4 regions of the Pseudoalteromonas sp. MM1 genome follow, and region 1 is predicted to be linked to each of the others. Evidence: predicted binding sites of a transcription regulator. Region 1 holds the regulator's gene; each other region holds the start of a gene.

Region 1 (7,620 bases):
CTATAATAACAACCTAGATAGCAGCCAAATTTCTGGTGCTGAATCAGGAGCTAAAACGGCACAGCCAGCTTGGGTTGATTTTATGAAAGTTGCCCTTGAAGGCACACCAGAAGCGCCAATAGAGCCTCCTGAGGGACTCGTTTCAATTCGTATCGATTTAAAAACAGGTTTGTTAAGTCATAAAAACGACTACACCAGTCGCTTTGAATATTTTGAAAAAGGCACAGCCCCTACAAAATATGTACTGTCTCAGCCAACTGATATTTTTGAAGAAGATACAAAAACCGAAGAAGAGCTATTTTAATCATAGTGAAGAAAACAAAAACGGCAGCTTACACAAGCTGCCGTTTTACTATTAATATTTAGCTGCGCTATTTTAGGTTTTTAACTAACCAATATAAATCAGAGTGAACTCCAGCGGCGGTCACTTCTTTGCCTGCCCCAGGGCCTTGTATTACTAGGGCGTTTTCGTTGTACCACTGGCTATTAATAACAAAGATATTATCGCCAGGTGTTAAGTTAGCTAAGGCATCCCCTTTAGGTGCGTAAGTTATACCTACCTTCGCCGTAACTTTACCCTGTTCTAATGCCAACAAACCTGTATACCTAAGTACAGCATCTTGTGCATTTGCCGCATCGGCATGGCGCTTAATAAAGGTATTTAGCTTATCTTTGTTCGCTAAAAAGTCATCCCACGAACCTTGGGCTAACTCATCAGGCATTAATGCTTGTAAGCTTATATCATCTAATTCTAATTCAATGCCAAGCTCGCGCGCCAATATCAATAATTTACGTTGCATATCGCGGCCCGATAAATCCTCGCGGGGATCAGGTTCTGTAAAGCCCATTTTTTGCGCTTCAAGAACAAGGTCAGAAAATGCCACACTGCCATCGTACTTACTGCATAACCACGAGAGTGTGCCCGAGAAAACCCCTTCAATACGGGTAATTTTATCGCCACTATTTTGTAAATCGGCCAACGCAAAGTTAATTGGCAACCCTGCCCCTACACTGGTGTTGTAGCGCCAATGCAAGTTACGCTCGCTAATACTTTGGCGCAGCGCGTTATACCAGTTTGATGCAGCAGTGCCCGCGTACTTGTTAGCACTTATTAAATGACAGTCTCGCTCAACAAAGTCGGTATATAATTGGCTAAATTGCTCACTTGCCGTTATATCAACAACCACTTTATGCTCGTAATCAAGTTCGTTTAACGCACTTAATAAATCAGCCTGCTCATAAGCAACGGCATTATGCTGCCACTGTTTTTTCCATTGCCCAAGCGTAATACCCGAGGCATTAAATAGCATATATTGCGAGCGAATTAACCCAACTAGCTTAATACTATAATCGCCCGACAAACGCTTAAATTGAGTATCTAGCTGGCTTAAAAATTCATCGCCTACATTACCTAAACCAGCTACAACCAGTGCAACTTCTTGACCTTTATTAATTAGTTTTTCGTGTAATAAACTCAGTACATCGCTTTCTATTAACTGATCAGTTAATAGCAATGTATAGCCTGTATCTTGATGAATAAAACGAGGGTGAATACTTTGCTGATTTAAAACCTCAGCCGCTAATGTACTTAGTGTGTAAACATCTTGCGTAGGCGCAACCACCGCGCAGCCGTTTAAATTAGACTCACTTATGCTTGCTCGCCCAGCAAAATAACTCACTACTTGATGCGTAGCACCCGCAGGCACCACTAAGTATGTGTCGCCGTTGTGTATAAAATGATGAAGGCTATGTTGAATAAGTTGGCTAACATGTGCCACTTCACCTGCGTTAAGACCTTCAACGAGCAGTAAATCAACGTTTTGCAATGTAGTTATAAAACGTTTTTGCTTAGCTTTGCCTTGTTTTACAATATCGGTAGGGGCAGCTTGCACATCAAAACTACTGCGTACAGCCAACTTAATATTACTGTTTTTTAAAGGCGAAAGCGTTTTAGCATGTAAAACAGGATTACCTAATCTAGCTAATAAGTTAGCTTGTTCACGGCACACCTTGTTGTACTTAATCGCTTTTTCAACTTTTCGTGGGTCGGCACTAAACACCCCTGGCGTATCAGTCCAAATACATACATTATGTGCATCGCAATAATTGGCTAATAAGGTGGCGCTGTAATCACTGCCATTGCGCCCAAGCGTAACCGTATTGCCATCAGCACTTGCTGCGATAAACCCTGTTACTACATTAATCTTATTTGCATCAATAATTTGGCTACATTGCTGCTTGTTTTGCGCATGCAAAAGCTCTCCGCTTGTTACACTAAACAGCGCTCTAGCATCATGAGCACACGCTTGAATGTTTAATTGCGTTAAATAGGCTGCTAGTAACCGCGCAGACCACAGTTCACCATGCGCCAGTAACGCCGCCTCTTGCAACTGTTGCTTACTGGCTTGCTCTGCTACGTCACTTAGTTCTTGCGCTAACACAGCTAAAGCCGTGTGTTTAGCGTCGGCTTTTAATAGCTTTTCAATTAATACTGTTTGATGATTACTCAATTGCAGTAAAATATCAGCAACGGCTTGCTTATCTTGCTGTTGATAACTTTGCCACAGCGAAACCAAGGTATCGGTGGTTTTACCGGCAGCAGATACAACCACGCAATCTCCAGGCTGTGTGTGGCCAATAATAATTTTTGCCACACTTTTATAACGCTCGCTCGAGCTTAAGCTCGAGCCGCCAAATTTATGTACACTTTTTACCATACTCAATCACCACAATGCCGGGTGAGCAGCCTGTTGCTTTACATCACCATTGGCATTGCCTGCAGCTTTACCAACACGGCCTATATTTTTGTTTTGCCCTGGTTTAACTAAATTAAATACACGCTCAAAATCAGCCAATAAGTCTTCTATATCTTCAATACCGACCGAAATACGAATTAACGTATCGCCCACCCCCGCCTCAAGACGCGCTTTAGGCTCCATACCAGCATGAGTCATGGTCGCAGGATGGCAAATTAAACTCTCAACCCCACCTAACGATTCAGCTAAGCTAAATTCTTTAAGGCTTGTTAAAAACGCCGCAGCATCATCCACATCACCCTTAATATCAAAACTAACCATGCCACCAAAGCCAAGTTGCTGGGCTTTAGCAAGCGTATGTTGAGGGTGCGATTCAAGGCCTGGGTAGTAAACTTGGCTAACATACTCAGAGCTTTCAAGGTATTTAGCAATCGCTAGGGCATTTTCTTGGTGCTGCCTTAAACGCACATTTAAAGTACGTAAACCGCGTAACGTTAAATAGCTATCAAATGGAGCGCCGGTAATACCAATGTTATTGGCCCACCAAGCAAGCTCGTCACCAAGCTCTTGTGTTGCAGCAACAACTGCACCGCCTACAACATCAGAATGGCCGTTAATATATTTGGTGGTAGAGTGCACAACAATATCTACGCCAAACTTAATTGGGTTTTGCAATGCCGGTGATAAAAAGGTGTTGTCGGCAGCCACCAATGCCCCGCACTGTTTTGCTATATCCGTCACGGCTTTAATATCCGTTAAGCGCAGCACAGGGTTACTTGGTGTTTCTATCCAAATTAATTTAGGTTTAATAGTTAAAATTTGTGCTAAGTTTTCTGGTTTAGTTAAGTCAAGAACCTTTAACTTAAGTAGGCCGCGCTTCTCTAACGACGTAAATAAACGGTAACTGCCGCCATAACAGTCGTGTGGTATAACCAGCGTATCATCGTTATTTAATAACTGTGTGGCTAAATGCACCGCAGCCATACCCGTAGCGGTAATAATGCCGCGAGCACCACCTTCAAGTTCTGCTAGCGTTTCAGCTAATATATCGCGGTTAGGATTACCACTTCGTCCATAGTCGTATGCGCGTTTTGTATCAAAATCGGCAAACGAATACGTCGTCGATAAATAAATTGGTGGCACAACGGCACCATGATGTTTATCGGCATCTACGCCATTACGTACAGCAATGGTTGCTTTGTTTTTTTCGCTCATATTCGTCACCTAATTAATTTGGATGTTTAGACGTCTAAAAGAGTATGTTATCCATTATAATAAGTCAAAGCTTTTAAAGCTCTAGATGGCTAAAAACAACATCCGTGTAAAGCTCTCATAAACCTTTATTTACTGTTACAGCCAGCTTATTAAGATAGATTGCTATCTATTATTTGACTATCTTTTTTAAAACGATAGAATTTCACGCATATTTACACGCTTTTTACGCCGTGTGAGAAATTAATAATCTGAGGCAACGATACATCTTATGGCTAAATGGAATGGTGAGTATATTCACCCATACGCAGAACACGGGAAAAAATCAGAGCAAGTTAAAAAGATCACCGTTTCGATCCCGCTAAATGTATTAAAAGTATTAACTGATGAGCGTACACGTCGTCAAATAAACAATCTGCGTCATGCAACAAATAGCGAGCTTTTATGCGAAGCCTTTTTACATGCTTTTACCGGTCAGCCGTTACCAAACGATGATGACCTTCGTAAAGATAACGCAGAAAAAGTTCCAGAAGAAGTGAAAAAAATAATGCAAGAAATGGGGCTCGAAGTACCTATTTTAGACGAAGAGTAGCCAAGTATTTACACTCGCTACTTTTTAGTCGCTTAAACAAAAAACCTCAGCCAAGCTGAGGTTTTTTATTTGCGGCTATTTAAGCCATGTAATTTTCAGGTAAGTCAATTTGCGCCACGCCCGATTCAACTGCCGCAATCGCAACCGCCTTGGCTATACGTGGTAATAAACGCGGGTCCATCGGCTTAGGAATAATGTAATCTGCGCCAAATTCAAGTTTATCCACACCTGCAGCTTTTAATACTTGCTCAGGCACTGGCTCTTTAGCAATGCTACGAATAGCTTCAACAGCGGCTATTTTCATTTCATCGTTAATTGCGCTTGCACGTACATCAAGTGCACCACGGAAAATAAACGGAAAACACAAAACATTATTAACTTGGTTTGGAAAATCAGAGCGACCCGTTGCCATAATTAAGTCTTTTCGTGCACTGTGCGCTAGCTCAGGTGCAATTTCAGGGTCTGGGTTTGAACATGCAAATACCACTGGCTTATCGGCCATCAACTTAAGATCTTCAGGTGCAAGTAAGTTAGGGCCCGATACACCTACAAACACGTCTGCATCAGCAATTACATCTTGTAGAGTACGCTTATCTGTATTGTTAGCAAAAAGCTGTTTGTATTCGTTTAAATCATCGCGGCGAGTATGGATAACTCCTTTACGGTCTAACATATAAATATGTTCACGCAATGCACCACACTTAATTAATAGCTCCATACAGGCAACCGCTGCAGCACCTGCACCTAAACATACAATAATGGCATCTTCTATTGATTTGCCCTGCACTTCTAATGCGTTAAGCATACCTGCTGCAGTTACAATAGCGGTACCATGTTGGTCATCATGAAAAACCGGAATACTGCAACGCTCAATAAGCGCTTTTTCAATTTCAAAACACTCTGGTGCTTTAATATCTTCTAAGTTAATGCCACCAAACGTGTCGGCAATATTAGCCACTGTATTTATAAAGTCTTCAGTGGTGCGGTGCTTAACTTCAATATCAATAGAATCTAGGCCAGCAAAACGCTTGAATAAGAGCGCCTTACCTTCCATAACAGGTTTAGAGGCTAGTGGCCCTAAATTACCCAAACCTAAAATTGCTGTACCATTACTGATCACCGCAACCATATTACCTTTACCGGTATATTTATATGCATTGGCTGAATCTGCTGCAATTTCTCGCACAGGCTCTGCAACACCAGGGCTATATGCTAATGCTAAATCTTGCACCGTTTCAGCTGGTTTTGTGAGCTCAATGCTGATTTTGCCTGGAACGGGGTGTGAGTGGTAGTGTAATGCTTGTTCACGAAAATCTGACATAACGCGATGGTATCCTGCAATTTAAGTTAAGTGAGAGGGAGTATGGGGCTAAGATACTCTTATTATTTTTAAATTCCAAGCAATATCAGGTCTATCCTGTTATATGCTATATCCGTTAATTTTAAGTGATTTATCAGCAACTTCGCTAAAAGTTATCAATTTTAAACAAATAAAAATTCAGTCAAAAAGTGCTTTTTGAGGTTCATTTTGCCCTGCCAATATTTTTCTAAAATAGCAGGATATTAAAATAGCAAAATGCACCAATATGGCGCGTTTATCACCGTTAAAAACAAATATCGCCACGATGAGCACTTTTAGCGACTTGGTTAAAAACTAACGTATAAAAAATATAGAGAAGAATTGTGAGTTTGTCTGCAAAGGTTTATGCATATTCAGAATAAGAACAGGAAATAGTTATGCATAAGTAGTACGGCAATAATTGCTGATATTTCAGCAAAAATGCTAAATTTTAGGCACAAAAAAAGCACCCAAAGGTGCTTTTTTTACTAAACAGCAATAATTATTTTTTGCTGGTAAGTGCACCGAAGCGCTTGTTGAAACGATCAACACGGCCGCCAGTGTCTAAAATCTTTTGCTTACCAGTGTAAAACGGGTGACACGCAGAACATACGTCTAGGTGAATGTCTTTACAAAGAGTAGAACGAGTTTCGAATTTGTTTCCGCATGAACATGTTGCAGAAATTACTTCGTACTTAGGGTGAATACCTTCTTTCATAGGAACCTCTAGTTAAGGCCGCATCGCTCTCCAAACCCGAAGTCTGGCACCATACGTCGTTAAAACAAATTTATAGGCCGCGGATTTTATCCAACTAGCTTGCCCCGCACAAGCTTTAATTACGCTTTTTGTCAAAAAAGTAACCAACCAACACTACACTGCCCATTTGCATGTAGGTTTTTAAGCTTATTTTTAGTACATTAAGCTATTACCCTTTATTACATGAGTTGTTATGCGCTTTGTTGAAGTTGCTATTAAAGTTCCGTTACCACGCACCTTTGATTATAAAATAGATGAACAACTTACCTCGCTCTCGGCGCCTATTATGCCTGGGATGCGTGTTTTAGTGCCTTTTGGGAATCAAAAGAAAGTAGCAGTTGTTCTTGCACTTAAAACGCATACCGACGTACCCGAAAACAAAATTAAAGCGGTTGCTGAGGTTATTGATCAAACCCCTATTTTATCTGCGCAGCATTTAGAACTGCTTAGCTTTACCGCCCGCTATTATTGCTACCCACTCGGCGAAACTATACACATTGCGTTGCCTGGTGCGCTTCGTCAAGGCGAAAACCCCGATAAAACCAGTATTAACATGGTTAGCCTTACCGAAAAAGGCGCGAAGGTTCCGTCGTTAAAAGCAAAAACCCAACTAAACTTATTAAAGCAACTCGCACAATCGGGGAAGTCGTCGGTAACCGAGCTAAAAGCGCTCGGCTTTAGTAAAAAAACAATAGATGCCTTAATAGATAAAGAACTCATAACCCAGAGCATTGAGCATGATAATCAATGGCAAAGCATTATGCCCACAGTTGGCACCAAGCCAGTACTTAATAAAGAGCAAGCCGTAGCATGCACAACTATAAATCAAAGTGTTGGCTTTAAGAGCTTTTTATTAGAAGGTGTGACAGGCAGCGGTAAAACCGAAGTGTATTTACAATGCCTAGAAGAGGTCCTTAAACGTGGCGAGCAAGCCTTAGTACTGGTGCCTGAAATAGGCTTAACG
Region 2 (7,620 bases), 640 kb from region 1:
GTAATTGCCTTCGTACACATCGGCGGTAATAGTTATTGCTTCACCGCGCATTAAACGTTGAATATTAAACGGTTTGGGCTTTAGCGTTATAAGTTCTGCGTTGCGTACAACATCTAAAAAAGCTACATCGGGGTTTTTAATCCTATACACCACTTGTACATCGTGTGGTAATTTATAGCCAGGTAAGTTAAATGCATAAATTCCCGAACCTTTATTCACCAGTGCTATTGCATGCTCAGCATTGTATTTGGGGTTGAGCGGGGGCAATTCTGCTGCCTCTTGCTCAGCAAAAGCGCATCCGCTTATAGTAATGATCAACAAAGTAAGTAATAAACGCATAATAATCTCATTAATTTATGAGCTTAAATTGTAGTATATAGTGCGCTAAGCTGGTGATTTATTGTTGGGCCAAGTAAGCCTATTTAAGATGTATTTATGCACTTAGTTTCTCACTTCGTGTAATAAAGTTCTGGCATATACGTGTAGGTTTTCGTCTTCAGGGTTTGAAGTGTTGGTTAAATAAATTATACGCCCAGCTTTATTAATAAATAAGGTAGTGGGTGTGCCTCTTATTCCTAATTGTTTTGCTATGGCATCGGCTTTAATAGCTGTTTTAAATGTATAGCCTCTATCAATTATTGCTTTGGCGGGGGTGGCATCGTCGTCTTCTTGAAAGCTTACCGCAATGACCTTTAAGCCTTTGTGTTTTATTTTTTCAAGTGCTGGTTGCAGCTTTTTACAATATGGGCACCACGTAGCCCAAAAATGTAAAACGTAGGGTTGGCCTAATAAATCTTGTGTGTGAACGGACGAACCATCAGCCATGTTTAACGTTATTGCAGGCAATAGTGGTAATGAGTCATCATCAGCGAGTTGCTGTGCAGAGCTTATAAAGCTTAATAAAATCAGTGTAATTGCAGTAATTAGTTTTCTCATGGTTCGTTCTTATTATTTTTTTAATATTAATAAGAACGTGAATTAAGTTATTTCATTTCATTAAAAACCAGCGGCCTGCTCAATCACTATTGCATGGCGCTTTGCTAAACGCGTATGGTTTCTGTCGTAACCGCCGCCAATAACACTGGCAATAGCGGTGTTATGTTCAAGGCAGCGCTTAAACACTAAATGGTCACGCTGTTTAATGCCGTCCCAGCTTATATCTAGTTTACCTAAGCCATCGTCTTGCCAAATATCTACACCGGCATCGTATAGGACTAAATCGGGGTTGAGTTCTTTTAATAAAAACTGCAGGGTGTCATCCACAATGCCTAAGTATTCTGCGTCTTGCATATTATTAGCAAGGCCGATGTCTAAATCGCTGGGGGATTTTCTAAACGGGAAGTTTTTTTCGCAGTGTATAGAGCAGGTATACGCATACGGCTGATGCGCGAGCATTTCAGCGGTGCCATCGCCTTGGTGTACGTCTAAATCAAAAATGAGCACGTTGGTCACTTCATTGCTTTGTATTAATGTTTGCGCGGTAAAGGCTAAGTCGTTCACCATGCAAAAACCTGAGCCAAAATCAGTGTGTGCATGGTGCGTACCGCCCGCTAAATGACAGGCTAAGCCATGTTTTAATGCTAAGCGTGCAGTTTGTAACGTGCCTTGTGGGGCGGTGAATGTACGGTTCATTAGCGGTTGCGACCAAGGTAAGCCAATACGGCGCATGGCTTTTTCGTCTAGGCGGTTATGCCATAAGTCGTGAATGTAGTTTTCGCAGTGTACAAGTTCAAGTGGCTCGGGGGAGCCCAAAATAGGCTCAACTAAATTATTACCTGCAATGCCTAAACCTTTAACCTGCTCGTATAAATGAGCAAATTTACTCATTACAAATCGGTGCTTAGGATCAAAGCTAAACGAATAATTACTGTGATAGACCAAAGGTAAGTGAGGGTTTAGGCGCATAACCGTATCAATAATAAAGTTTGCGCTATGGTAATAAACTTAACTAAGGGAGTCTATTGCTGCTATTCAATCAATGAGGCAAGCTCGCGATGAAGTAATTGTTCATCGGCTAAATTAAGTTCAACTAATCGTTTTAAATAGGTAATACTGTTTATATCAATATGGTGGCAATTAAGACCGATGTGTTGATCTTCTATGTGGCAAATAAGCACCTCCATTTTTATTTCTATATCGCTTTGTGGCAAGGTAAAGCGCAAGGTGGCTTCGCTATTTTTGGTGCCACTAAACGCCGCGCATTTAGTAATGAGTGCACCATGTAAAGATACATCGAGTAATTTGCATGAGTAGCTCTCTCCTGCAAATTCTAACTGGGCCGCGGTTGAAAAAAGAATACGCGAGAACTGACGTCGATTTTCCATAAAACGAATTGCCTTTATTGTAATATTTAAATCAAGCATAGCGGGAAATAGCGCATAGCGATAAAAAATGGCATAAAAAAACCCCGCATAAATGCAGGGTTTGTTATATCAGTTAACAATTAACCAATTTTTTTGTATTTAATACGCTTAGGTTGTGCAGCTTCTGCGCCTAAGGTCTTTTTAAGCCATTCTTCGTATTCAGTGTAGTTACCATCGAAGAAGTTAATTTGGCCTTCGTCGCGGTAATCTAAAATATGCGTTGCAATACGGTCGAGGAACCAACGGTCATGCGATATACACATTACACAGCCAGGGAACTCTAAAATAGCGTTCTCAAGGGCGCGAAGTGTTTCAACATCAAGGTCATTGGTTGGCTCATCCAGTAGTACTACGTTACCACCGGCTTTTAAAAGCTTAGCAAGGTGTAAACGGTTACGCTCACCACCGGATAAGTCTTTTACAAACTTTTGCTGATCGTTACCTTTAAAGTTAAAGCGGCTAACGTATGCACGGCTTGGGAACTCAAAGTTACCAATTTTTAGCACGTCTTGTCCGTCAGATATTTCTTGGAATACAGTTTTGCTTTCGTCCATATTGCCACGGAACTGATCAACCGTTGCAAGCTCTACAGTTTCACCTACGCTAATGCTGCCGCTATCTGGTTGTTCTTCGCCACTTAGCATTTTAAATAGGGTTGATTTACCCGCGCCATTGGCACCAATAATGCCCACAATGGCACCTTTTGGCATACTAAAGCTTAAATCGTCGATTAAAACACGATCGCCAAAACTCTTACGTAAGTTATTAACTTCAAGCACTTGGTCGCCTAAACGCGGACCAGGTGGAATAAATAGTTCGTTAGTTTCGTTACGCTTTTGGTAATCAGACTGCTGTAGTTCGCTAAACTGCGCCATACGCGCTTTAGACTTAGCTTGACGACCTTTAGGGTTTGAACGTACCCACTCAAGCTCTTGAGCAATTGATTTTTGACGTGCTTTTTCAGACTTTTGCTCTTGTTGTAAGCGTGCATCTTTTTGTTCAAGCCAAGAAGAGTAGTTACCTTCCCATGGAATACCTTCACCACGGTCAAGCTCTAGTATCCAGCCAGCTACATTATCAAGGAAGTAACGGTCATGCGTTACTGCCACAACAGTGCCTTCGTAATCGTGTAAGAAGCGCTCAAGCCAAGCAACCGACTCAGCATCTAAGTGGTTAGTAGGCTCATCGAGAATAAGCATATCTGGCTTTTCGAGTAATAAACGACAAATAGCAACACGGCGGCGCTCACCACCTGAAAGGTGCTCAATTTTAGCATCCCACTCAGGTAAGCGAAGTGCATCGGCAGCGCGCTCTAAAACGTTATCGATGTTGTGACCATCGTGCGCTTGAATAATCGCTTCAAGCTCGCCTTGCTCTTTTGCTAGGGCGTCAAAGTCAGCGTCTTCCATTGCGTACTCGTTGTACACTTCGTCAAGGCGGTTAAGGGCATGTTTTACTTCACCAACAGCTTCTTCAACTATTTCGCGTACTGTTTTGCTTTCATCCAGTACTGGCTCTTGCGGTAAGTAACCAATTTTAGTGCCCGGTTGAGGGCGAGCTTCACCTTCAAAGTCTTGGTCAACACCGGCCATAATGCGAAGTAATGTAGATTTACCAGCACCATTTAAACCTAGCACGCCAATTTTAGCGCCAGGGAAAAAGTGCAACGAAATATCTTTTAAAATTGTGCGCTTAGGTGGCACAACTTTAGATACTCGACTCATCGAGAATATAAACTTATCAGGTAAAACCATGGAGGAAAGCCTTCAAATAATAATAAAAATTTCAATGTTGTATTGTAGTGGCTCACGGGTGAAACAGTCAACGAATGGCGGGTTTTAAAGCGCTAAAGCACACTTGTTAGCAAAGTATAAAACCATGAATAAATTTCATTTAGACATCTATACATCTAGAGGTTGATATTTTTAGCATTCTGTTCATAATGAGAGCGTATAAATTCTCGGTTTTTATGAGTAGGAGTAAAAATATGCCAATTACAGTGAAAGACGAGCTACCGGCTATTGCCCGTTTACGTGAAGAAAACGTGTTTGTAATGCCAAAAAGCCGTGCAAAAACGCAAGAAATTCGCCCAATGCGTTTGGCTATTTTAAATTTAATGCCTAATAAAGTAGAAACCGAAGTACAGTTTATTCGCTTGCTTGCTAATTCGCCTTTGCAAGTAAATGTAGAACTATTACGCCTAGATACACACCGCAGCAGTAGCAACTCAGAAGAGCACTTAGATACCTTTTACCGTTATTTCTCCGAGGTAAAAGATAATAACTACGATGCCTTATTAGTAACTGGCGCGCCACTAGCACACCTTGAATACGACGATGTAGCCTACTGGGATGAGCTAAAAGTGATTATTGACTGGGCAGAGCAGCACGTTACCTCTACGCTGTTTTCGTGCTGGGCGGCGCATGCGGCGTTGTATCATCGTTACAATTTAAAGCGTGATTTAAAAAAAGATAAACTCTGTGGCGTGTTTACCCACCAGTGTTATTTTGATCACGGAGCACTTACTCGTGGCTTCGACGACACCTTTTTAGTGCCGCACTCACGTTATGGCCACATTGATATAAATAAAATAAACGCCTGCGACGATATAGTGGTATTGGCAGGCTCTGAAAAAGTAGGTGCTTACTTAATGAAAAATAAGTCGGGCAGCCAAGTGTTTATAACCGGCCACCCAGAATACGATGCCGACACATTAAAAGCAGAGTACGAACGCGATTTACAAAAAAGCCCAGACGCGCCAAAACCCGAAAACTATTTTCCAGATAACGATGCAAGTAAAAAGCCGTCTAAAACGTGGCAAAGCCATGCCTTTTTGCTTTTTTCGAACTGGTTAAATTACTACGTGTACCAAACTACACCTTATGATATTAATTTAGTTAGCCAAGATGTGAGGACTAACAACTATGCCGAATAACGTGCCAAACAAAAATAAGCAAAGCGAATTAAGCGCTGCGCTAAAACAGCGTATTTTAATTTTAGATGGTGCAATGGGCACTATGATCCAAACTCACAAGCTTGAAGAAGAAGACTACCGCGGTGAGCGCTTTAAAGACTGGCACGTGCTAATAAAAGGCAATAACGATTTATTAAGCCTTACCAAGCCCGAGCTAATAACCGATATACACCGCAGCTTTTTAGCCGCCGGTGCAGATATTATTGAAACCAATACCTTTAATTCAACCACCATTTCGATGGAAGATTACGACATGGCAAGCATAAGCCGTGAGGTAAACCTAGAGTCGGCAAAACTCGCGCGTGCGATATGTGACGAGTTCACCGCTAAAAATCCAGAAAAACCTCGCTATGTAGCCGGTGTTTTAGGGCCAACATCTAAAACCTGTTCTATCTCGCCAGATGTAAACGACCCAGGTTACCGTAACGTAACGTTTGATAAGCTGGTTACTGCCTATGTTGAGTCTACTCTTGCATTAATGGAAGGCGGCGCTGATTTAATACTTATCGAAACCATATTCGACACTCTTAATGCAAAAGCTGCCTCATTTGCAGTAGAAGAAGCATTTGAACAAGCAGGGCGCACATTACCCGTTATGATCTCAGGTACCATTACCGATGCGTCAGGCCGTACGCTTTCGGGGCAAACAACCGAAGCATTTTATAACTCTATTCGCCATATAAAACCTATTTCGATTGGCCTTAACTGCGCCCTTGGCCCCGATTTACTGCGCCAATACGTAGAAGAGCTTTCGCGCGTATGCGAAACATTTACCTCAGTACACCCTAATGCGGGTTTACCTAACGAATTTGGTGAGTACGACCTAGAAGCAGAGGACATGGCTGCCGAGATTATAGATTGGGGTAAATCGGGCTTTATAAATATTGTTGGTGGTTGCTGCGGCACCACGCCTGCGCATATTCGTGCGTTTGCCAAAGGGCTTGAAGGGGTTAAACCTCGCCCATTACCAGAGCTTGATGTACGCATGCGTTTATCAGGCCTTGAAGCCTGTAACTTAAACTAGGAGCCAACATGACACAGCAAATTGCAGTATTTACCAATGTTGGTGAGCGTACCAACGTAACCGGCTCTGCCATGTTTAAACGCTTAATCATGGAAGAAGATTATGAAACAGCTCTTAATGTTGCTCGCGAACAAGTAGAAAATGGCGCCCAAGTTATTGATATAAACATGGACGAAGCCATGTTGGACTCAAAGGCGGCCATGATTAAGTTTTTAAACTTAATTGCATCAGAGCCCGATATATCTAAAGTGCCTATTATGGTCGACTCCTCTAAATGGGATGTAATAGAGGCAGGGCTTAAATGTATTCAAGGCAAGGCGATTGTTAACTCAATATCGCTTAAAGAAGGCGAAGAGCCATTTAAGCGCCAAGCTAAAATTATTAAACGCTTTGGTGCAGCCGCCGTTGTAATGGCGTTTGACACCGAAGGCCAAGCCGACACCGCAGACCGTAAATACGAAATCTGTGAACGCAGCTACAAAATATTAGTAGAAGAGATTGGCTTTCCGCCGGAAGACATTATATTCGACCCTAATATATTTGCCGTAGCCACCGGTATAGAAGAGCACGACAACTACGCCGTAGAATTTATTGAAGGCACACGCCGCATTAAACAAAACTTACCGCACTGTAAAGTGTCGGGTGGGGTGTCTAATGTATCGTTTTCATTTAGGGGTAATAACCCCGTGCGTGAAGCTATTCACTCAGTGTTTTTATACCACGCGATAAAAGCGGGCATGGACATGGGTATTGTAAACGCAGGCCAGCTTGCGGTTTACGACGATATCCCAGAAGAACTTCGCAAAGCCGTAGAAGACGTAATCCTTAATACCGACCCAGGAGCCGGTGAGCGCCTTGTAGAAATAGCCCCTAAGTTTTCGGGCATGGCACAAGCCGAACGCGTAGAAGATTTAGAATGGCGCACATGGTCTGTTGAAAAACGTCTAGAACACGCGCTTGTTAAAGGTATAACCACCTTTATAGATGAAGACACGGAAGAGTGCCGCGCAGCCGCCGATAAACCTATTCACGTGATTGAAGGGCCACTTATGGATGGCATGAACGTGGTAGGGGATTTATTTGGTGCAGGTAAAATGTTTTTACCGCAAGTTGTTAAATCTGCCCGTGTAATGAAGCGAGCAGTGGCCTACCTAGACCCATTTATTGAAGCCGAAAAAGAAGAAGGCGCCACTAACGGTAAAGTAGTTATGGCAACCGTAAAAGGCGACGTGCACGACATAGGTAAAAATATTGTAGGC
Region 3 (7,620 bases), 1.2 Mb from region 1:
AGAAATAGCACAGGCGCTGACTGATTTTGCCAAAGGTTTAAACTCATTAAGCATATCGGCAAAATTGCCTGAAGGTAAAACCATGATGGAAGTAAACCAGCAAATAATGATGTTAGCTGGCCAGCCAGAAGAGCTAGTTAAATTTGTTAATTTAGAAGTTAAAGGCGAGTAATAGCGAACTGCTCTCAGCTGCCAGCTTAATGCAAAAAAGCCGTACTTGATTAATCAAGTACGGCTTTTATTATTTCAGCTGGTAGCAGCTTAGTGAAGAATACGCGCTCTAATTGTCCCTTCTACTGCGCTTAGCTCTTTAAGAGCAACTTCTGACTGATCGGTATCTACGTCAATAACTACATAACCAATTGATTCATCAGTTTGTAAGTACTGAGCGGCAATGTTAATACCGTGCTGGGCAAACGCTTGGTTAATTTGCGTAAGTACACCTGGGCGGTTGTGGTGCACGTGTAATAAACGGCTACGATTAGCAAGCTCTGGTAGCGAAACCTCAGGGAAGTTAACAGCGGTAATAGTTGAGCCATTATCTGAGTATTTAGCTAATTTACCGGCTACTTCAATACCAATGTTTTCTTGCGCTTCTTGGGTAGAACCACCAATGTGCGGCGTTAAAATAACGTTGTCGAATTCACGCAGTGGCGATACAAATTCTTCTTCGTTAGATTTTGGCTCAACAGGGAATACATCAATAGCAGCGCCGCTTAGCTTTTTCTCGCTAAGTGCTTCGGCAAGTGCATCAATATCCACTACAGTACCGCGTGAAGCGTTAATTAGTATTGAGCCTTGTTTCATTACTGCAAGTTCAGCCGTGCCAATCAGGTTTTTAGTTTGCGGTGTTTCTGGAACGTGTAAGCTAATAATATCAGCGCGCTGTAATAGCTGTGTTAGGTTATGAATTTGTGTTGCATTACCTAAAGATAGCTTATCTTCAATGTCGTAATATTCCACAGTCATCCCAATGTTTTCAGCCATAATACCTAGCTGCGTACCAATGTGGCCGTAACCAATAATCCCAAGCGTTTTACCGCGCGCTTCAAACGAGCCGGTTGCTGTTTTTAACCAGCCGCCACGGTGCGCTGCTGCATTACGCTCTGGAATACCACGTAATAGTAATAGTATTTCGCCAAGTACAAGCTCAGCTACAGAGCGCGTGTTTGAAAACGGTGCGTTAAATACCGCAATACCGCGCTCGCGCGCTGCGTTTAAGTCAACTTGGTTAGTACCAATACAAAAACAACCAATGGCTACTAGCTTTTCAGCCGACTCTAATACAGCTTGGTTAATATGAGTACGAGAACGAAGTCCTACAAAGTGCACATCTTTAATGCGCTCTTTTAGCTCGTCCTCAGGTAAGGATGTTTTTACGTAGTCGATGTTGCTGTAACCATTACGTTTAAGCGTTTCTACTGCGCTTTGGTGAACACCTTCAAGCAAGAGAATTTTAATTTTGTCTTTTGCTAACGATACCTTACTCATAACCTCATCCTATTTAATTTGTGGCCCATTTTTAGTGCCGATAATGACTTTATCAGCGCCGCGCATTGCAAATAGGCCGTTGGTAACTACGCCAACAATTGAATTAATTTGTGTTTCAAGTTGCTTGGCATTACTAATACTTAAATTGTGTACATCTAAAATAACGTTACCGTTATCGGTTACTACGCCTTGGCGGTACACAGGGTCGCCACCAAGTTTTAATAATTCACGAGCAACGTAGCTGCGTGCCATTGGTATAACTTCTACCGGAAGTGGGAAGTCGCCCAATGTATCTACTAATTTTGTGTCATCAACAATACACACAAACTGTTTTGCAACGGCTGCGACTATTTTTTCGCGGGTAAGTGCTGCGCCGCCGCCTTTGATCATTTCGTTTTGGGCATTAATTTCATCTGCGCCATCTACATAAACATCAAGCGAATCTACATCGTTTAGTTCAAATACTTCAATACCTAACGCTTGTAGGCGCGCTGTTGAAGCTTCAGAGCTTGATACCGCACCTGTTATGGTGTCTTTTACTGTGCCTAGGGCATCAATAAAATGATTTACGGTAGAGCCTGTGCCTACACCAACAATGGTGTTTTCTTTTACAAACTCGAGTGCAGCCCACGCAGCTGCCTTTTTTAATTCGTCTTGCGTCATTGTTATGCTCATATATCAAATGTGTAGTGGGTATTTATTACCAGTGATAAATTTTATCGGGAGTAATAATGGTTTTAAGTGGTACATCCCACGATTCAATTGGCAGTGCATCTACTTTTTGGCAGTTATGTGCTAAGCCAATAAGTTGCGGTTTTTGCCAATTGTATGCGTGTAATTGCGCCAGTGTTTTATCATAAAATCCACCTCCCATTCCTAATCGGTTACCTTGGTTATCAAATGCAACAAGTGGCATCAGTAGGTAATCTAAATCAGATAATGGGCATATTTGAGAGCAGTTCAGCTTAGGCTCCAAGATACCATAGCGATTTGCCCTCATGGGTGAGTTTTTTTCATAGCGTTGAAACAGCAAAGTAGACCCGTTAAATGGGTGTATGACGGGTAAGTAAAGGGTATGGTCTTGTTGCCATAACTCATTAATTAACAATGAAGTATCTAATTCTCCATCGTTACTGAAGTAAATGGCTATCTGTTTTTTTGAAGCTGTTTTATCGCTGTTTAGCTGTTGAGTAAAATTCAACTTTAGCTGTGCAGCAGCTTTTTCTTGCTGTTTTTTTGATAGATTATTGCGTAATTGGCGAATAGATTGGCGTATGTGTGTACGTTTATTGCTCATTGTAATTACGCACCTTTGATTAAATAGACACTAAATCAGGAAAAGCTAAGTAAACAGCAAGCACAATCAGTAGTAAAACAGCTGTGGCAATCAGTGAATATAACAAAGTATTGCTACGTGTTTTTACGGGTTCATCGAGCTGCTCGTCGAGCATTAGATCATCTTCTTGCCACTCATCGCTTTCGTCTGTAGGGGTTTTTAGCTCATTGGTTGGGAGCCTTTGCTCTAGCTCTTCTAGCTTTTCTTCTAGGCGGATCAGGCTGCTTGTTATGTAATCAAGGGCATCAAAAATCCGTTCGTCGCGCTGACTAGCTGCACTAGGGCTTTGAGGAGGCTGCTCAACAGTGGCTTGTAATTTACTTTTAATGCCGAGGCTTGCGAGTAATTTGGCTTGCTTTAGGGCTTTGTCTTTATTATTAGGTGCAAAGAGTGGTTTGCCGTTAAAAAACTGAGTTACTTTATCTTCAGACGTTTTTAGTTTATTTGCTAAATTAACGCAGGCTGTTTTAGCCTCAGTGCCCTCAGCGAGCCCTACAAACATAACGCGAAAATTATTGGCCATTTACTTATCCCTTAAGCTTTTATTATGCAAAGAGTATATACCTAAAACAGTAAGTAATTCGAGGGCTCGCTAAAACTCATTATTAACTTTTGTTTTAGATATAAAAACGGCCCTTAAAAGGGCCGTTTATTATTTAATTCGTTTTGGCTTAAAGGCCAGCAGCTGCGCGAAGTGCGTCTGCTTTATCTGTACGCTCCCAAGGGAATTCATCACGACCAAAGTGGCCGTAAGCCGCTGTTGGTTGGTAAATTGGGCGCTCTAAGTCAAGCATTTGAATTAAGCCGTAAGGGCGTAGGTCAAAGTGCTCGCGAATTAGCTCGATTAAACGACCTTCTTCAAGCTTGCTTGTACCAAAGGTTTCAACGCTGATAGAGGTAGGCTCAGCAACACCAATTGCGTAAGACACTTGTAATTCACACTTATCAGCAAGGCCAGCAGCCACTACGTTTTTAGCTACGTAGCGTGCAGCGTATGCAGCTGAGCGGTCAACTTTTGATGGATCTTTACCAGAGAAAGCACCACCACCGTGACGTGCCATACCACCGTATGTATCTACGATGATTTTACGACCTGTTAAACCACAGTCACCCATTGGTCCGCCAATTACAAAACGACCCGTTGGGTTAATGAAAAATTTAGTGGCGCTAGTAATAAGCTCGGCAGGAAGTACCGGCTTAATGATGGTTTCCATCACGGCTTCTACTAAATCATTTTGCGAAATTTCTTCAGCGTGCTGAGTAGAAAGTACAACTGCATCAATACCTACTGGCTTGCCATTTTCGTATGCAAACGTTACTTGAGATTTTGCATCTGGGCGTAACCAGTTAAGTTCGCCGCTTTTACGTACTTGCGCTTGGCGCTGTACTAAACGGTGTGAGTAAGTTATTGGTGCAGGCATAAGTACTTCTGTTTCGTTACATGCGTAACCAAACATTAAGCCTTGGTCGCCAGCGCCTTGTTCTTCTGGGCTAGTACGGTCAACACCTTGGTTTATATCAGGAGACTGCTTACCAATTGTGTTTAAAATAGCACATGAGTCTGCATCGAAACCCATGTCTGAATGCGTGTAGCCGATTTCACGTACTGTTTTACGTGTAATTTCTTCAATATCAACCCATGCGCTAGTAGTGATTTCACCACCAACCATAACCATACCGGTTTTTACGTAAGTTTCGCACGCAACACGGGCATGAGAGTCTTGCTCTAGGATAGCATCAAGTACCGCATCAGAGATTTGATCGGCGATTTTATCCGGATGACCTTCAGAAACAGATTCAGAAGTAAATAAATGTTTTGCCATTGTATTTCTGCTCACAAATATTGCGCTTCACAAACGTCGGTATTAGCGCTAAAAAATTAAGGGGCGTATTTTATCTAAAACAAAACACCTTGCATAGTGTTTTTACGCCTAGACGTCTAAATAAAATGAGTAATAACTTTTTGGTCTTAAAAAATATTCATAATAGCCCATTTTTATGGGGTTTTTAATTGCACACTGCACCCACATTAAGTAAGAATGGTCGCTATAACAGCTCTTAAGTTACTTAAGGGTATTAACGAACACATAAGTACCCGCGCAAATACACATAAAGGTAGGAGAATTCATGCCATCTCGCAAAGAACTTGCAAATGCTATTCGCGTCTTGTCAATGGACGCAGTACAAAAGGCCAAATCTGGCCACCCTGGAGCCCCTATGGGCATGGCCGATATCGCAGAAGTATTATGGCGCGATTATCTAAAGCACAATCCAACTAATCCAGAGTGGGCTGACCGTGACAGATTTATTCTTTCAAACGGCCACGGTTCAATGCTTATCTATTCTCTATTGCACCTAACTGGTTACGACTTACCACTTGATGAAATTAAAAACTTCCGTCAAATGCATTCTAAAACACCAGGCCACCCAGAGTACGGTTATGCACCAGGAGTTGAAACTACTACGGGCCCGCTAGGTCAGGGGATCACAAACGCGGTAGGTATGGCAATTGCTGAAAAAGCGCTTGCTGCACAATTTAACCGTGAAGGCCACGACATTGTTGATCACTACACCTATGCATTTATGGGTGATGGTTGTTTAATGGAAGGTATTTCTCATGAGGCATGTTCACTTGCTGGCACATTAGGCCTTGGTAAATTAGTGGCTTTTTGGGATGACAACGGTATTTCAATCGACGGTGAAGTAGAAGGTTGGTTTAGCGACGATACACCAGCACGTTTTAAAGCGTACGGCTGGCATGTAATAAGTGACGTTGATGGCCACGACAGTGATGCGGTTAGTGCTGCAATAGCAGAGGCTCAAAGTGTTACCGACAAACCATCACTAATTTGTTGTAAAACAGTGATAGGTTACGGCTCACCTAACAAATCAGGTAGCCACGACTGTCACGGCGCACCATTAGGTGATGACGAAATTAAAGCGTCTCGCGAATTTTTAGGCTGGACTGGCGATGCATTCGAAATTCCTGCTGATATTTACGCACAGTGGGATAGCAAAGAAAAAGGCCAACAGCTTGAGTCTAGCTGGGACGAAAAATTTGCAGCCTATGCAAAAGCATACCCAGAACTTGCAGCAGAATATAAGCGCCGTATTAATAACGAGCTTCCAGGCGATTGGGCTGAAAAATCTCAAGCATACATAGAGCAACTACAAGCAAACCCTGCCAACCCTGCATCACGTAAAGCGTCGCAAAATGCATTAAACGCATTTGGCCCGTTATTACCAGAATTCATGGGTGGCTCAGCCGATTTGGCTGGCTCAAACTTAACAATTTGGGATGGCTCAAAAGGGCTAACTGCAGATGATGCAAGCGGTAACTACGTTTACTACGGTGTACGCGAATTTGGTATGTCGGCCATTATGAATGGTATTGCCCTTCATAAAGGCTTTATTCCTTATGGTGCAACGTTCTTAATGTTTGTTGAGTACGCAAAAAATGCGGTACGTATGGCTGCACTAATGAAGCAACCAAGCATTTTTGTATACACTCACGATTCAATCGGCCTAGGTGAAGACGGCCCAACTCACCAACCGGTAGAGCAAATTGCTAGCATGCGTTTAACGCCAAACTTATACAACTGGCGCCCGTGTGACCAAGTTGAGTCGGCAATTGCATGGCAACAAGCTATTGAGCGTAAAGACGGCCCTACATCGCTTATCTTTACTCGCCAAGGCCTTGAGCAACAAGCACGTGACGCACAGCAATTAGCAGATGTTAAAAAGGGTGGTTACATCCTCAGCTGTGACGGCAACCCAGAGCTAATTATTATTGCTACAGGTTCTGAAGTGCAACTAGCACAAGATTCAGCAGCGGAGCTTCGCAGCCAAGGTAAAAAGGTACGTGTTGTATCTATGCCATGTACTGATGTATTTGAAGAGCAAAGCGCACAGTACAAAGAAAGCGTACTACCGGCAGCCGTTACACGCCGCGTAGCAGTAGAAGCAGGTATTGCTGATTACTGGTATAAGTACGTAGGCCTAAATGGCGCAGTAGTAGGTATGACGACCTTTGGTGAGTCTGCCCCTGCTGGCGAGCTGTTTGAGTTCTTTGGCTTTACAGTAGAAAACATTGTAAATAAAGCAAACGCATTGTTTTAATCAATTGCTTTAATATTTAAAAGCCCGCCCTGTGTAAAACAGGGCGGGCTTTTTTATTTGCTGATTGAGTTGAAGCGGTGTAGTTACCTCAAGCCGCAAGAATCGCACTGCTTGTAATCAGTGGTACTTTTTAAGCTTCAATTTCAGATGAGTAATTTTCACAGCGCTTTTCTTGCAAGGTTATGACCTATCAGGCAAGGTGGTGGCCGATTAAATAAAATAATACAGCAGGAGTGAGGATGTCTCAGTTTGAAAATGTAAGCGTAATTAAAAAAGCCAATGTATATTTTGACGGTAAAGTATCGAGCCGTACCGTGGTATTTAACGATGGCACAACCAAAACATTAGGTTTTATGCAGCCAGGTGAATTTGTATTTGATACAAGCAAAAAAGAACTCATGGAGCTGTTAGGCGGCCAGTGGGATATTTTATTACCTGGCGTGAGTGAGTGGAAAACATTTATCGCGGGCGAATCATTCAACGTAGATGCTAACGTAAGCTTTAAAGTAAAAGTGAGTGATTTTGCTGACTATTGCTGTTCGTACACAGACTAAACGCTAAAGGCTAGACGTCTGAAAGCCCATACTCTATGGGCTTTGCATAAAGTTTGCACAACTTATAATCTAAATCAGTTTAAGTAACAAATTATTTTCAAAAATCAGTGCTTTTTCCTT
Region 4 (7,620 bases), 1.2 Mb from region 1:
CCTAGAATGTACTCTTTATAAAAATAGCAGTGTGATAGCCAAACAAGTTCAAAGTAGCCTTTCGGATGATCCTAAAAAAGCAGCATTTTTTCTTGCTGGCTGTACATTAGGTGGAGCGGTATTTGGCTATACAACAGCCACCATTGTTGAACTATTTGTAGGGAAGCTTTAACGTGCAATTAAATCCTACAACAGTTAAATCGCTTAGAAGTAAGTTAGATTGGACGCAGCAACAGCTTGCAGATGCCTGCGATGTAAGTTTGCGGACCATTCAACGGGTTGAAAAAGAAGGCGCCGCTTCAAAAGAAACCACTATGGCGCTTTGTGCAGTACTTGAAGTACGCCAAGGCGAGCTAATTAAACTTGATGAGCTTAGAAATGATGACGTTAAAAGTACGCCAACTAAAAGCTTTTTAGCGGGAGTTGTTATTAGTTCCTTAATAAGCTTTGCTCTTGGGGCTGGCTCAGTGCTTTTAGCGACTAACTAATACCTTACGCTAATTAAATAAAAATGCCCCAGGCTATAAGCACTGGGGCATTTTTTACACATTGAATAAAGCGCTTAAATTACTGAAACACTTTTTCAACGGCCATTACTTCAATATTTTTAGCTGGGATTGCTAATGTGTAATCGGCAATGACTTTATCCTCAGCAACAAGCGCTGCTGGTTTTTCTGTGTTGTAAACCATTGGCGAGGTTTGCTCTGACACTAAACGTTTTTTCATGTCTTCGCCGTCACCGGTAATAAACACATACTGCACGTTATCTGTTTGCAGGTTATCTTTAATCACGCGATTAACATCAGCAAGCGTTAGCTTTTCAAGTTTACTTGTCACGTATTTTACAAACGACTCTGTGTTGTAAAATTCGCTATCAAGTGCATAACCTAATTGGCGGTTTTGGCTTGCGACAAGCTGCGGTACGTAGTTAATTAAAAAGTTACGTGTTGCTTCAAAGTCTTTTTCGGTTAAGCCATTTTTAATAAGCTTATCCAGCTCATACAATGCGGTACGTGTTGCAAAATGTGCATCGTTATTAGAGCGCAGTGGGCGTAACCAAATTTGGAATATTTGCTCAGAGCGCCCTAAGTTTGCATCAGGCTTAGTTTGAAACATACCACGTGGGAAGTACTCAATATAAGCATAATCGCCGTAGTTCATACCCCGTGTTTGACGAATTCGCTCATACAGGTATGAGTTAGAACTACGGTGCTCACCAAAGTACGAACGCACCAGCCAAAGGGCTGTCCAATCTTCACTACTACGAATAGTATCAATTGGGAAACCAAACGATACCGCAGTTGATTGCGCTGACTTTTCTACAATCGTGGCATGGTGACCTTTAAGCTCTGGCGCATCAGGAATACTTAATCGGCTTTGCTCGCCTTTAGGTAAGGTTGCTAAATCGCTCATCATTTCGGCTTTAAGCGCTTTTGGCACAGCGCCAATTAAACCCAGTGTTAGTTTAGATTGGGTAAGCTCTTTGTTGTAAAATGCTTTTACATCATCAAGCGTTAGTGCTTCTAAATCAGAAATATCACCGTAATTGTAGCTTTCGTATGGGTGGCCTTTGTAAAGTGCACTGTATAGCACTTCTTTACCTAACTCTTCATCGTTAGAGGCTTTTAAGCCCGACTTAATACCGTCGATCATTTCTTTTTTAAGGCGTTTAAAGTCATCGTCTCTAAAGCCTGGGTTAATTAACTGATCGCTTACAAGCGCATACCATGTAGCTGCGTTATCTTTATGAATACGCCCTTGAAATGACAGCATTTCTTTATCTATTTGATAACCAAAGCTGCCAGCAAGCGGATAAAGCGCTTTTTGTATATCTTTGTAACTCGTACTTTGCGAGCCACCTTGAGCAAGCATAGCGGCGGTGAGTGCAGCAACCCCTTTTTTACCTTGCGGATCTGCAGCAGCTCCGGTATTGAATAAAAAGTTTACGTCAATCAGTGGCGAGCTATTGGTTTTATCAAGCACTTTAAATACTGGCGCTTCAGGCGCTTTATCAAGCTTTGCAACTAACGCGTTTAAGCTTGCTTCCTGCTCAAACCCTGGCGCTTTATCAAGTGCCGACATAGTTACGGTTGTACGCGCGCCATCTACAAAATATTTATTAGCCACAGCTTTAATGTCTTGTGCGGTTATGTTGTCGGCCGATTTATAAAGCTGGTTAATTACCTCAGGATCGCGCTCAAAATGCATGTATCTTGCAAGCGTTGAAGCAATGGCTTGCGATGAGTCTAAACCGTTAATAAAGCTGTATTTGAGGTTAGACTTTAAATCACTTAATTTTTGCTCATCAACAAGTTCGGTACGTGCTTTTGCGTAAGTGCGATTGATAGCATCACGTGCTTTTGCTAAATCTTCTTCGTTTTCAACTTTTACAAATACATGCAGTAAACCAGGATCTTTTGTCTCTGGATTGTAGGTAAACATTTGGCTAGCAATTTGTTTATCAACAACCAATTCTTGGTATAAGTCTGAGTTGTTTGAAAAATAAAGCTGTGAGATCAAATCAAGCGCGGCTCTGTCTTTTTTTGCAGGCTCCCAGGCCGCACCTTTGTAAGATACAAGCAACCAATGGCCAGGCAAACCTTCGTTTTTCTCATGTACATATTTAGGCGCTTGTTGTGCAGGCTCAGCTTTTATATCGGCAACGTAATCACCTTTTTTCCAGCCACCCCAATGTTTTTTCACCATAGCCATCGTGGCTTTAGGGTCTACATCGCCGACAATTACTAGCGATACATATTCAGGCTTATAAAACTTATCAAAAAATTCTTTACCGTATGCCATTTGATCTGGCATGGCTTCTATATCTTCAAAAAAGCCCATAGTGGTATGTTTATAGGTATGTTTATCAAAGGCTTCTTCGCGTACAGCGCTTAATAATTTACGAATTGGACTGGCGTTATTTTTTAAATACTCCCCTTTAACCGTAAGCGCTTCGGTTCTAAATTGCTCTTCGGTGTAGGTTAAGTTTTGAAAAATATCGGCTTCAATTTCAAGTACTTTATCAAGATGCTGCTTTGAAAAGTTTAAATGGTAGTTTGTGTAATCGTTAGTGGTGTAAGCACGGTTATCTACCCCTGCATTTTTAAATATGGCAGTGTATTCGTCTTGCGGAAATTTTTTAGAACCTTTAAACATCATGTGCTCAAAAAAGTGAGCAAAACCGGTTTTACCTTCTTTTACTTCATTACGCGAGCCAACCGATACCGGAATTTGCAGCGAGACTACATCGGGGTAATCTGTTTTAACTACCATTACACGTAAGCCGTTATCTAGCTCTTCGATTAAGTACTCTTGCGAAAATACACGTTCCTCAGCGGCTGTTGTTTGCTGTTGTTGTGCCGCTTGGGTGTTTTCGCTTTGCAATGTTGCGCAGCCTGTTAGTGCCAGCGATACCGCCAAGCTTGTTGCTAATAATTTAAATTTCATTGTTGTCCCTTTTTAAATTGAGCAAATTTGTTATTAGATTTAATGCTAATTCATAGTTGATTATGCCCTAAAGCGAATGATTGTAAGAGCTTTGCGACATTTTTAATGTAAACAACTGTGTCAATTCCCTATTTTAAAAACACTTAAGCATGAAAAATGCTCAAGTTAATTGAAAAACTTTCACTAAATAAATCTATCTAGACGTCTAAATGGCTGCTATATTAAATTACATACATTGGACTAAGCTGGAATGAGGATTATGGCTTTATCACTACAAGAAAAAATAGAAGACACCAATCAAGGTGTTTATCTTATTGGTACTACTCCGCCTAAAATTGGTACTGATAAAGCGCAACTAAAAATCATTGCAGAAAAACTACTTGCTCGCTTACACGAAATTGAATACGACGGCGTAATAATTTACGACATTCAAGATGAGAGTAGCCGCACAGATAAAGCACGCCCATTTCCATTTAAACAAACTGTAGACCCTCGTGAATACAGCCATTTATTACGTAATTTATCGGCTCCAGATGTCATTACTTACAAAAGTGTGGCACAACGTGGTGTAGAAGAGTTTAAAGGCTGGTTGGATGAAACCAAAAACGACTACGATTTAAAAAATGTGGTTTTAGTAGGTAGCCCCTCATCGGAAGGTGATATAAAACTAAGCTTGCCCGATGCCTATAAAACGCTTGCAGAGCAAAGTGATGACTTCTTTTTAGGGGGCGTTACCATAGCAGAGCGCCATGCAAGTAAGCGAAATGAGCACGAGCGCCTTATAGAAAAAACAGCACAAGGTTGTCAGTTTTTTATATCGCAAGCGGTTTACGACGCACAAGCAACTATAGAGCTAATCACTAGCTATGCGCGTACCTGTAAAGCACAAGGTATAACACCAAAACGTATTATATTAACGTTTACCCCGTGCGGCGGCGATAAAACCTTAGAGTTTATGCAATGGTTGGGTATCTCAGTGCCAGAGGCCACTAAATGGCGCATGCTTGATGCAGAAAACACATTAAGTGAATCGGTACGTATTTGCCGAGAAAACCTCGACCTAATACTTAAAAGCTGTGCGCATCTTGATGTGCCACTGGGCTTAAATATTGAGAGCTTAACAAACCGTAAAGAAGAAATTGACGCATCAATAAACCTATACCGCTTATTAAAAGCCATTATGGAATTAAACCTAGCTGAAAAACAAATTGCTTAAAAGTTAAATATGAGCCTGCCCATTATTTTTAAGTGAACTGGTATACACTACTTATATTCATGATTGTTGTTTTTTAAGGTAGTTCTGAGTATTCTTGTATGCCAATTAGGTAATTACTATTAATAAAAGGAATTTTAAATGCCATTAAATGAACAGGTGAAATCAGAAGTAATTAAAAACATTATAAAATATGAGAAAAAATTAATCACTTTTATCTAGACTCTCAGGGCTATGTAACCATAGGCGTAGGTCATATGATAAAAAACAAACAAGCTTCAGTCCTGCTCCCAATGAATAAAGTAGTTAACAATCAACCAGGTCCTCCTGCGACTCCTCTAGAAAAACAAAAAGAATTTGAAACAATAGCTAAACAAAAAAGAAACTATAAAGCTGAATGGTATAAACAATTTACTTCACTCACAATTAAAGATGTAGAAATTACACGCCAATTAAACAAACATATGGATTCTTTTTACAAAGAGCTTTCTACTCTATATAAAAAATCTAATGGTTATTACGATGACTTTGATAAATTAAACAAAAATATACAAGTCGCATTATTTGATATGATTTTTAACTTAGGCGCTGTAAAAATTGTCACAAAGTTTACTGAGTTTGATAAAGCAATCAAAGCTGGGGATTGGATTAAAGCCGCTAAAGAAAGTTACCGCCCTCAACTCAGTGCAGAAAGAAATAACTACGTAAGAGCAAAACTATCTGCGGTAAACAACATAAAGGTGATGACACCATGAAAAGCTTATCGTTAGTATTATTGATATTTATCTGTGTTGGCTGCTCAAAATTATCTGCTGATGAAATAAAACCTAAATTATTTGTTAATTATTTTACAGGTTTAGAATCAGAAGTTGTGATGGATTACCGGAGTATTAAATTAAATTATGATTTAACTTTACGTTCAGAGAGAAATGTACACTTTTCTAACTGCAAACAAGTAGAAGAAACCACTTCTCATGATATAGCTGTAAGCGAATTTCATTTGTTACAGATGTTGAAAGCAAACTGCATCGCATTGAAAAAATACTCTCAAGCTAAAAGCTCGAACGTCAGTTATTTACAGGAAATTCTTGATAAAAATGATATTAGCAATCTTCCTGCTACAGCTTACCCTTATGTTAATAAGTATGATAAAAGCCAAAGGCAAGGTAAAACGCTAAGTGAATATCATAAAAAATTTAATACATCGTTAGACATAAGTGGAGCAATAAGAGTTGAGACTGAAACTGAACAAATGTTTTACAACGTTGTTGCCACAGGCGATTTCAATGAAGATAAAGTTCAAGACGCAATAATTCGTATTGACTGGCAGGTAATTGATGCATTTGGTAAAGGGTTTAAGCTTATTATGGTTACGAAGAAATCCGCAGACAAACCATACGAAATTACTACACTAAATTAGTTACATCCTCCGCAAGTTAGTATTTACACTCCTTGGCAGGCCCTATCGCTTGCCTTTTATATTTTGAATGTATTCCAATAAATTAACTTTTTCAGTGTACCAATACTTTATACATATCCGGTCAATACACTTTGTTTTATCTTTGCATTTGAAGTGTATTCATCTAGCAGCTTTTTTATTTTTAAAACTTCAGATTCACTACAGCATGGATCTAGTGTTATTACAACGCTGTCTATTACATCCCCAAGGATCAAGTGTATTGTCTACATTATCCTGGAGGCATTTTAAGAAAAGCTTTAACCGTGTCTCCAAATTTGAGTCAGGCTCAATAAATAATTTATCACTTAAATTTGCTCTTTAATACTCAGCTTATACGCTTGTTTATTTTTATACATGGCTTGGTCTGCGTCATTGAGTAATGCATCAAATGGCTGTTTTTGATTCTCAGTAAAGCTATAACCAATGCTAAGAGATAAATCGCAGACACTTTCTTTTATAAGTGCCTTTGAATACTCAGTGGTAATTTTATCAATAATATAGCTAAGCTTACTTTTATCACTAATTTGCATCACAGCTACAAATTCATCGCCGCCTAAACGCCCTACTATATCAGCCTCTCTTAAATGTGCTTTTAGGGTATTAGCCAAAATAATTAACGCTTTGTCACCTGCTTCGTGTCCGCAGGTGTCGTTTAATTTTTTAAAATCGTTCACATCAATAAACAAGCAACACACATCAAAGCCTAAGCGCAGCGCTAAGTTAAGTTTTTGCTGGGCTAATAAAGTAAGTGCGCGGCGGTTATAAATATTTGTGAGTGGGTCTAGCATTGCTATTTCGCGCATTTGCTCAAAGCTATAAATAAGCGCTAAATCGTCTTCAATTAAATCACGAAGCTGCTCTATTAGCTCAAAATATTCATCGGTGTAACTGGTTTTTTTTGAATCTTTTAAACACAAGGTGCCAAATACTTCACCTTCAGGCCAGTGAATTGGCAAACCAAGGTAGGATTCAACATCATCTTCAATAACCTCCGGCATGGTGCTCCACTGCGCATCATTACTGGCATTATTTACATATAAGGTATTGTTATTTTCGGCTACGTGTTTACAAAATAGCGGTGTTTGCGGAGGGAGTATAGGGTTGGTTTCAAAGTGTGAGCCGCCTTCATTTGCTCTAATAACTACGCGATAGCCTTTGCTAGTAGCCTGAACTATATAACCGGAAGGGGCCGAAAAAAGCCCCGTTATCAAATCAATGGTTTTTTGCCATTTATGTAATGATATTTGGCCATCGATACCAGAAAATGCCCATTTATCTGTTTTAAACATAACTATACCTCAGCTATTTAGTAGCCTCAGTATAGCCAAATAAATATGTCTAAGGCTACTTTCTGCGGCGTTTACTTGGTGCTCTTTGTCCGGTAATGCGCTTTTTATCGCGATCTTTACGGGCTTTATTGGTGTTTTTACGGTTATCTTTTGGTGGCTTGTTTAAATCAGGCTCGTAACCTTCTAGCCATTGTGGTGTTAAACGGGTATCA

The links. The regulator MetJ, encoded in region 1, represses methionine synthesis genes. The targets are predictions, from matches to a motif close to TAGACGTCTAGACGTCTA.
Positions count from the first base shown of each region.
Region 2: metA (homoserine O-succinyltransferase) is a predicted target of MetJ. The motif match lies at 4,258-4,275, and genes of this name have one in related genera.
Region 3: metK (methionine adenosyltransferase) is a predicted target of MetJ. The motif match lies at 4,752-4,769, and genes of this name have one in related genera.
Region 4: QUE46_RS12885 (methylenetetrahydrofolate reductase) is a predicted target of MetJ. The motif match lies at 3,646-3,663, and genes of this name have one in related genera.

Region 1 is NZ_AP027922.1:365,284-372,903, reverse strand. It holds gene QUE46_RS01655 (penicillin-binding protein 1A) at 1-304, shown strand, start outside; gene metL (bifunctional aspartate kinase/homoserine dehydrogenase II) at 372-2,717, opposite strand; gene metB (cystathionine gamma-synthase) at 2,724-3,971, opposite strand; gene metJ (met regulon transcriptional regulator MetJ) at 4,240-4,560, shown strand; gene QUE46_RS01635 (malic enzyme-like NAD(P)-binding protein) at 4,640-5,881, opposite strand; gene rpmE (50S ribosomal protein L31) at 6,402-6,617, opposite strand; gene priA (primosomal protein N') at 6,850-7,620, shown strand, end outside.
Region 2 is NZ_AP027922.1:1,009,400-1,017,019, forward strand. It holds gene QUE46_RS04560 (hypothetical protein) at 1-339, opposite strand, end outside; gene QUE46_RS04565 (TlpA disulfide reductase family protein) at 442-936, opposite strand; gene QUE46_RS04570 (histone deacetylase) at 997-1,905, opposite strand; gene QUE46_RS04575 (PilZ domain-containing protein) at 1,968-2,324, opposite strand; gene ettA (energy-dependent translational throttle protein EttA) at 2,444-4,117, opposite strand; gene metA (homoserine O-succinyltransferase) at 4,351-5,298, shown strand; gene QUE46_RS04590 (homocysteine S-methyltransferase family protein) at 5,288-6,361, shown strand; gene metH (methionine synthase) at 6,370-7,620, shown strand, end outside.
Region 3 is NZ_AP027922.1:2,808,037-2,815,656, reverse strand. It holds gene QUE46_RS12775 (hypothetical protein) at 1-172, shown strand, start outside; gene serA (phosphoglycerate dehydrogenase) at 262-1,491, opposite strand; gene rpiA (ribose-5-phosphate isomerase RpiA) at 1,501-2,154, opposite strand; gene QUE46_RS12760 (5-formyltetrahydrofolate cyclo-ligase) at 2,192-2,788, opposite strand; gene QUE46_RS12755 (hypothetical protein) at 2,808-3,350, opposite strand; gene metK (methionine adenosyltransferase) at 3,499-4,650, opposite strand; gene tkt (transketolase) at 4,955-6,946, shown strand; gene QUE46_RS12740 (pyrimidine/purine nucleoside phosphorylase) at 7,186-7,500, shown strand.
Region 4 is NZ_AP027922.1:2,840,914-2,848,533, forward strand. It holds gene QUE46_RS12870 (hypothetical protein) at 1-172, shown strand, start outside; gene QUE46_RS12875 (helix-turn-helix transcriptional regulator) at 174-488, shown strand; gene QUE46_RS12880 (pitrilysin family protein) at 568-3,447, opposite strand; gene QUE46_RS12885 (methylenetetrahydrofolate reductase) at 3,707-4,663, shown strand; gene QUE46_RS12890 (hypothetical protein) at 4,918-5,415, shown strand; gene QUE46_RS12895 (hypothetical protein) at 5,412-6,080, shown strand; gene QUE46_RS12900 (sensor domain-containing diguanylate cyclase) at 6,425-7,408, opposite strand; gene QUE46_RS12905 (DEAD/DEAH box helicase) at 7,464-7,620, opposite strand, start outside.